2 regions of the Aquimarina algiphila genome follow, and region 2 is predicted to be linked to the other one. Evidence: riboswitches for the same ligand, from Rfam matches in the RefSeq annotation. Region 2 holds a riboswitch; the other holds the start of a gene.

Region 1 (4,202 bases), on a different contig from region 2:
AATGCTTCAAGAGGAGAAGAAGGTGTATATTCTTGGTAAACTTTAGATAAAATTTGTTGTTTGATTTTAATAGCTGAAGTGTCCAACCCTGTTCCAGAACCTACACATTCTGTCACTGGAATCTCTGTGAAATATGACATCAATAATGAAGCGGAAGATGTATTTCCGATTCCCATTTCGCCAAAACCAATACTATTACATCCAGTAGCATGAGTATCTATGACAATATCAGCGCCTTTTTGTATCGCCAGACTGCATTGTTCTGCGTTCATAGCGGGTTTGTCTTGGTAATTTTTGGTTCCAAAATCAATTTTAGCATCAATTAATCCAGGAGTAACTCCAAAATCGTGATTTACTCCTGCATCTACGATTTTAAGATCGATATTATTTTGTTTACAAAATACATTAATGGCAGCACCTTGGTTTAAGAAATTATAAACCATTTGTGCAGTAACTTCTTGTGGATATGGATTAACTTCACCTTTCTCAGCAATACCATGATCCCCAGCAAAAACAACAATTGTAGGGGTTTTTAAACTAGGTTGATCTGTATTTTGAATCATACCTATTTGTAAAGCTATTGTTTCCAGTATTCCTAATGCGCCAATGGGTTTTGTTTTGGTATTAATTTTATTTTGCAGTATTGCTTCAAGGTTGTTATTGAAGATAGGTTTTATATCAAAATTCATAGTATATTTAAGTTATTTAGAACCTTTAATTTCGACGGGAATCCCCGAAACCATTAATATGGCTTTATCTGCATGTTTAGCGATATGTTGATTCATCCAACCTTGCAGTTCTGTGAATTTTCTGCCAACTTCGGTTGTGGCATGAACCCCCATTCCTATTTCGTTAGAAATAATGAGTATTGTGGCTTCAATTTTTAAAAGCTTATCAAATTCTGCTTTTGCTTGTGCTAGTGATAATTCGATATTATTTTCTGTATCCACAAAAAAATTGGTAAGCCATAAAGTTACGCAATCAATAACCACGACACTAGAACTTTGAATTACTTTAGAGAGTTCTTTTTCTTCTTCAATGGAGATCCAACGTTCATCCCGATCTGCTACATGTCGATCTATACGTTGGCGATGATTGTCATCCCAAATACGAGATGTAGCTAGGTAATACGGGTTGTGAGATAACTGTAACGCCAGGTTTTGGGCATAGTTGCTTTTACCAGAACGTTCTCCTCCTGTAATGTAATATAGCATTGTTAAAATTGGTTTTTAAGAAGGCAAAGGTAGGTGAATACATATTTATTCGCTAAAGTAATCCGAAATTCCAGAAAATATAATACTTTCGCCCAGAATTCTGGTTCTGATACTCTATTCAAAGAGTTGAAGATTAAAAGGGAATCAGGTGCATTAATTCTGATTTTAGAGTTAATAATTCCTGAGCTGTTCCCGCAACTGTAAACTTTGTCCTTTAAAAAAGGATGCTTGTTGTTAATTCTTTATAAACCACTGCTTGTGCCGAATTTGTTTCGGCATCTTTTGAATCAATTTAAAAGAAACTGAAACGAGTTCAGTTCAAACGGGAAGGTAAACAACAAGACGTGAGTCAGGAGACCTGCCTTTATTCAGCATAAATCAAACTTTCGGGACAAAGGTTTGGGTATGGGTAAACTACATACTTTTTTCCGGTTATTGTAAAAAAATAAAGTATTTAAGTAATGAACAAAAAAATGTTTTTTGGAGCAGCATTTCTATTGCTGGGGTCCTATTTTGCAATTGGACAAGAAATTCAAGAAGACGAAAAGGTAAACGAATTGGAAGAGGTTTTTATTTCTGATTCTAAATTTGGTTTAAAAAGAGAGCAAATTGGTAAGGTGATTACCAAAATTACTGCCGAAGAATTAGAACGCAGTCAAGGGCAATCTGTGGCTACAATACTTAGCAGGGCTGCAGGAGTAATAATTAATGGTAATGGGAGCGCAGCAGGTCAGGAACGAGGAGTTTCGGTTCGTGGAGGACGAAATCGTCAAGTAGTGATTAGAGTTGATGGGATAACAGTTAGTGATCCTTCGGCTATATCAGGAGATTTTGATTTAAGGTTATTATCAGTCAATCAAATACAAGAAATAGAAATTCTTAAAGGAGCATCAAGTACTTTATATGGCTCTGGTGCATCAGCTGCAGTGATCAATATCATAACAAAAACAGAAAGTAAGAAAAAGATTTCGGCAAATTTTCAATCAAGTATCGGTACAAATCAATCTCAAGATGATCAGGATTATGATATCAACGATTTTGTGAATTTAGCTTCTGTTAATGGAACAGTTGGTAAGGTCAACTATTTGGCAAGTTTGAGTAATCAATTTACAGATGGATTATCGGCTGCAGAAGCAGAAGGAGCAGAAAGTGATGCGTTTTCAAAATTTAATGTATATGCAAAATTAGGGTATAAGTGGGATAATAATTTTAAGTTTCATTTTTTTGGAAATTTAGATCAATATAAAAATGATTTTGATGCGGCTGCAGGAATAGATGGTGACAATCAATTCGAGAGTCAACAGCTACGAGCAGGATCTTTCTGGGAATTCAAGTACCCTAATGGTAGTTTTACATTTACAAACAGTATAGCAACACTGGAAAGAGATCTTACAGCATCTGGTTTCCCATCAAAATATGAGAGCGATGTATTTACTTTTGATGCATATAATAAATATAACTTTAATAACACTCTATATACTGTGGTGGGGGTAAATGGGTCATATAGTGATTTTAATCTTTTAAGTATTCCTTTTGGGAGTTCTGGTTTAGAAGAAACGATAAGTGATAATGAAGCAGAATTTGATATTATTGATCCTTATGTTAATGTTGTGTACACTTCTGAGTTTGGTTTGAATGTTAATGCGGGTGCAAGACTAAATATTCATAGTGTCTATGGTAATGAGATGGTATATAATGTGAACCCTTCATATACGTATAAATTTGGTGATAATTATATTAAAGCATTGTCTTCATATAGCACAGCTTATATTACCCCGTCTTTGTTTCAGTTGTATGATGTTGCATTTTTGAGTGGTAATCCTGATTTATCACCAGAAGAAAGTACTACTATCGAAGGAGGTGTAGAATTATCGCACGAGAATAAAGCCAGAGTGAGTGTAGTTTATTTTAATCGCGAATCAGAGAATTTTATCACTTTTGATCCTACTACTTTTGTAAATATTAACTCTGTTGATGATATTAAAGTAGATGGGGTAGAAGTAGAAATATCAGCAAAAACAGTAGAGGATAAATTATCTGTAAATGCTAATTATACGTATACCAATATTGATAAATTAGATGATAATATTCGAATTCCTGAGCATATGGTTAATGCAAGTGTTGGATATCAGTTAAATAAAAAGACTTATACTTCAATACGTTATCAATATAATACAGAAAGATCGGATACTGATTTTGCTACGTTTACTCCTGTTACTTTAAAAGAGTTTGGGCTGTTAGATTTTTATATTAGTCACAAATTGATGAATAATTTGACCGTATATGCAGCAATGAATAATATTACTAATGAAGATTACCAAGAAGTTTTTGGATTTAGCACAAGAGGAAGAAATGCCAGAATAGGATTTGATTTAAAATTTTAAAAATAAATTAATAATCCATAAAAAAAGCTCTCAATCTAGATTGAGAGCTTTTTTTTAATTTAAAAATAAATGTTATTCTGTTTTAGACAAATCTATATCTCGATACATGCGTTCATAATTAGCATCATACATATTACTATTTCCAACGCTTTCTAATCGAATACTATGATAGCTTTTTGCACTTCTTGTTCCTAATATATTATCCAGGGCAGCTTTTAATAATGGCTCATTTTCATTACCCAAAGTTCCTAAATTAGTAAAATCTTCTTCGATTTCTATCTCTGGAGTAAAGCCATCAAAATAATCTGTAAAACCTACAGAATTAATTGATTTAAGTACTAAGGGTTGCATAGCATATGTATGTCCGGGATCGGCACCTTGTCGTCCAAAATTGTCTGAATCATATAGTGTGATAGAAGCCTGAAACTTTCCTCTAGAGGTAGATCCAACTTGTACTACATTAATATAAGGATCAAGACCATTAATAACTAACTCACTTGCAGAAGCAGAACTTCTGGTCGTTAAAATATATACTCTAGTCAAATTAAGGTTATTAATAGCTTCTCCTGTACGTATTTGATTATCAAAACGATTAACACTACCA
Region 2 (4,202 bases):
CGATCGGAGAAAAAAAAATGAATACAGGCTCCTTTATTTTTGTCAAAGGAATGTTACTTACATTATTATTAGTAAGTATTGTATTACTTTTTTTTTATACGGCTCAAAAATTGTTGCAACTTTTTCCGATAGGGTATTATATTTTCACCTCCGTATTTGTGTTTTTTGCTCTGGCAAATAAGAGTTTGATCGATGAAGGAAAAGCAGTTTTTAAAGCCTTAAAACAAGGGGTAAATCAAGGTCGAAAACGATTATCCTGGATAGTAGGACGAGAGACAGATCAGTTAAATGAACAACAAATAAAAACAGCCGTTTTTGAAACGATGTCAGAAAACCTTAGCGATGGTGTTATTGCACCACTTTTTTATTATGCGTTGTTTGGAATTTCTGGGGCTATGGGGTATAAAATGATTAATACATTAGATTCTATGATTGGATATAAAAGTGAACGCTATATCAATTTTGGAAAATTTGCGGCTAAGTTGGATGATGTTGTTAACTATCTACCTGCTAGAATCACTGCAATTTTAATGCTAGTGGTAACTGCTAAACTTCATAAGATTCCTTTTGTGCTTAAATATGGGAAACAACATGCAAGTCCAAATGCAGGATATCCAGAAGCCGCATTGGCAGCAATTCTGGATTGTAAATTTGGAGGACCAAACTATTATCATAAAAAACTGGTAAATAAACCTTATATAGGAACAAATGATAGAATGATAGAAGATCGTGAGATAAAAGCTGTAGCAGAAATTAACCAAAAAGTAACTTTTGTTTTTGTTGCAATAATTTGTAGCATATATTTTTTCTTACCATGAACAGAAGATATATCATAACTGGAGCTCCTGGTACAGGAAAGACAAGTTTAATTAATGAGCTACAAAAAAATGGATATTTGTGTTATGAAGAAATATCAAGGAAAATAATCAAAGAACAACAACAAATAGGAAAAAATAAAACCCCTTGGGGAGATCTTTCTGGTTTTGTAGATTTAGTATATCAACAGACAATAAAAGAGTTACAAAACCCTGTTAATCAAACTACTTTTGTGGATCGGGGATTACCTGATACTATTGCTTATTTAAAAACAAAACTCTGTTCCACTCCACAATATCTGTTAGATTTTCCTTATACAACATATTACGCTAGTACTGTATTTCTGGCACCACCTTGGGGAGAAATTTATATTAATGATCCTCAACGTCCTCAATCTAGAGAAGAATCAATACAAATCCATAAACATCTTATAGAAATCTATGAAGAATTACACTTTAATATAGAAATCTTACCAAAAACAACTTTAACACAACGTGTTGATTTTATAAGATCAATTATTTAAACAAAAAAAGTATCTTCGCTACTGATTTTATGGTTCTTGTAGTGATATGAGATTAAAAAGGAATTTGGTGAAAATCCAAAACTGTTCCCGCAACTGTAATGCGCTTTAAGAATTACTATCAAAATGCCACTGTATATTATATGGGAAGGCGATAGTAATGCGTAAGTCAGGAGACCTGCCATATAATTATTATATAAACTCTCGGGTAAAGGGTTGGATATAAAAAGATAGATTGGATAATCTTTGTATTTCTTGAAATACGCATATCAAATGATGTGCATATCTTCTCACTATTTTTTTCTTCCTACAACTTTTCCTGTTTTTTATTTACAAATAATACTATGGGAAAAAACATACCAAAAGTAACAACTACCTTTCAATTTTGTGATGGAGGTTCTTGTCAAAAAGCTAAGAGCGAAATAGCAGTGCGAGAAGCAAGAGCATATCTTCGTAATGAAGGGTTGTGGGATAATACACACACCATAAAAACCAGGTGTAACGGTAGATGTGAAGATGCACCTACCTGGATAGTACAACCTGGTAATTTTTGGTATAAAAACTTAACTCCTGAGAAAGCAGTAACTATTATGAAATCTCATACCCAGGAGAATCAACCAACTGAAGAATATCTATTGTATCAGGAAGGATGGTCTGTATTATTAACAGAAAATGAAAAAATAGTATCCCCTCCCGTTTTTAAATGTAAAACTGAAGAGATACATGATGAGATCTTAATAGCAAGAGCATTTGCTTCAGACCAACATTTATATCCATTATTTCAATATTTCTTTCAAACTCCCAGGCCAATAGCAGTGCAAGTTGGAGAAGACTCTATGTTGAATATTGATCAACCTCATCAAGTGGATTATAGTGATAAATACGAAGTAAAAATAACAGGAGAACAATTAAAATTAACATTAGCTATTGCCGGCATTCCTAAAGATATTCCTGAAGAGATAGCAGATCGCAAAGTAAGCGTTGCAGAAGTGATCTGGCTGAAAAAAAAGGCTATCTTTACCAAGGCATTACGTCTTAAAAACAAAAAAGGAAAACATTTGGTGACCATGTGGATAAAAGAAGAAGACAATAAAACTTGGGAGCATATCCTGAAAATATATTTGTCAATGTCACCAGATCACATTAGAATAGTAGAAGATGATTCCTAAAAATATAAGCATATTAGGTTGTGGATGGTTAGGATTACCACTTGCTCTTGATTTAATTTCAAAAGGGAGTACTGTAAAAGGTTCTACAACAACCGCAAGTAAAATTTCAGAATTTCAAGCACAAGGAATTACAGCATTTTTACTGAAGTTAGGTGAAGCCTCTGAAGAAATGTATAAGGATTTTCTTTTAGATAGTGAAGTAGTTATTATCAATTTCCCACCTAAACGTATCCCCAATATCATAGAAATATACCAACAACAGATACAAAGTATACTTCCATACATTTCATCAACCCAGAAAGTTATTTTTGTTAGCTCTACTTCTGTATATCAGAATACAAATGATGAGGTTACTGAGACTATAGAAATTCAACCTGAAAAAGAATCAGGAAGAGCGGTTGCTATTGTAGAACAGCTATTACAAAAAGAATTAAGAGAAAGATTAACAATTATTCGATTATGTGGTCTTATTGGATATGATCGTTTACCTGGGCGATTCCTTGCGAATAAGAAGGAGGTTCAAAATGGAGATGCTCCCATCAATGTTATTCATAGAGATGATTGTATCGGACTTATTAATGCTGTGATAGAAAAAGATGCTTGGGGAGAAATTATTAATGGTTGTGCAGACCATCATCCATTGCGCAAAGATTTTTATACTTTGGCGGCAAACAAAATTAAACTTACCCCTCCAACTTTTGTCAAACAAAAAAACATCGCGTATAAAATTATCTCTAATACGAAGAGTAAAAAACTACTGGAGTATACATATATACATCCTGATCCATTAAAATTAATTTAGAAATGTACCCTGTATCTATTGTTGGCGCCGGTCCTGGAGATCCGGATTTATTAACTGTAAAAGCACATCGACTTATAGAAGAAGCAAATGTTATTCTTCATGATAATTTGGTTTCTGACACAATCATGACTATAAATACAGATGGAGAAAAAATATATGTAGGACGTAAATTTGGAGATACTTCTGATCAAATAGAACGTCAACAAAAAATAAATGAGTTATTAGAAGCAAATTATCTTTTAGGTAAAAAAGTAGTTCGTCTTAAATCAGGAGATCCTTATGTTTATGGCAGAGCAGCTGAAGAAGCAAGATATCTTACATCAAAAAAAATTCCTTTTCAAGTTATTCCTGGTATTTCTGCAGCATTAGCAGCTGCTAATATTTTTAATATCCCAATTACAGAAAGGAATAAGTCTAATGCTATGCTTATTTGCACAGCGCATACCGCAGATTATTCTTTTGAGCAACTCACAGGAATAGCGCATATGCTTAAAGCTGGAAATACAATTTCTATATATATGGGACTAAAAAGCTTACATAGAATTATCCCTAAACTATTAGAGGTATGTAAAGATGATACAATTCCTGTAAATGCGGCATCTAATGTATCCCGCGTTCATCAGGAAATAATCACAGGGACTTTGGGCAGTATAGAAGAACAAATTAAAAATAGCGCATTGCAAATGCCTGTTGTTTTAATTATTGGAGCAAATCCAATTTTATAAGTAAGTTTGTTATTCCAGGGTAGGCTGGAATCCATTTTCGATGTTGTTGAATATTTATTTTAATCAAGTGTATGAAAGAGGGTATATTACTTTGCGGACATGGTAGCCGAAGAAAAGCTGCCATTACTTCATTTAAAAAATTAGTAACTATTTTAAAAGATCGTTATCAA

Evidence for each region. Region 2 has a riboswitch for cobalamin ahead of PQF96_RS24955 ((2Fe-2S) ferredoxin domain-containing protein). Riboswitches for the same ligand answer to the same signal wherever they lie in the genome.
Region 1: it holds a riboswitch for cobalamin, as region 2 does, so the genes downstream of both, PQF96_RS00090 (TonB-dependent receptor plug domain-containing protein) here and PQF96_RS24955 ((2Fe-2S) ferredoxin domain-containing protein) in region 2, are expected to answer to the same signal.

The regions. Positions count from the first base shown of each region.
Region 1 is NZ_CANLVC010000001.1:22,515-26,716, reverse strand. It holds gene cobT (nicotinate-nucleotide--dimethylbenzimidazole phosphoribosyltransferase) at 1-689, opposite strand, end outside; gene PQF96_RS00095 (bifunctional adenosylcobinamide kinase/adenosylcobinamide-phosphate guanylyltransferase) at 702-1,214, opposite strand; cobalamin riboswitch at 1,299-1,594, shown strand; gene PQF96_RS00090 (TonB-dependent receptor plug domain-containing protein) at 1,676-3,598, shown strand; gene PQF96_RS00085 (S41 family peptidase) at 3,671-4,202, opposite strand, start outside.
Region 2 is NZ_CANLVC010000010.1:314,342-318,543, forward strand. It holds gene cbiB (adenosylcobinamide-phosphate synthase CbiB) at 1-818, shown strand, start outside; gene PQF96_RS24950 (AAA family ATPase) at 815-1,339, shown strand; cobalamin riboswitch at 1,353-1,536, shown strand; gene PQF96_RS24955 ((2Fe-2S) ferredoxin domain-containing protein) at 1,681-2,505, shown strand; gene PQF96_RS24960 (NAD(P)-binding domain-containing protein) at 2,495-3,307, shown strand; gene cobA (uroporphyrinogen-III C-methyltransferase) at 3,310-4,032, shown strand; gene PQF96_RS24970 (sirohydrochlorin chelatase) at 4,104-4,202, shown strand, end outside.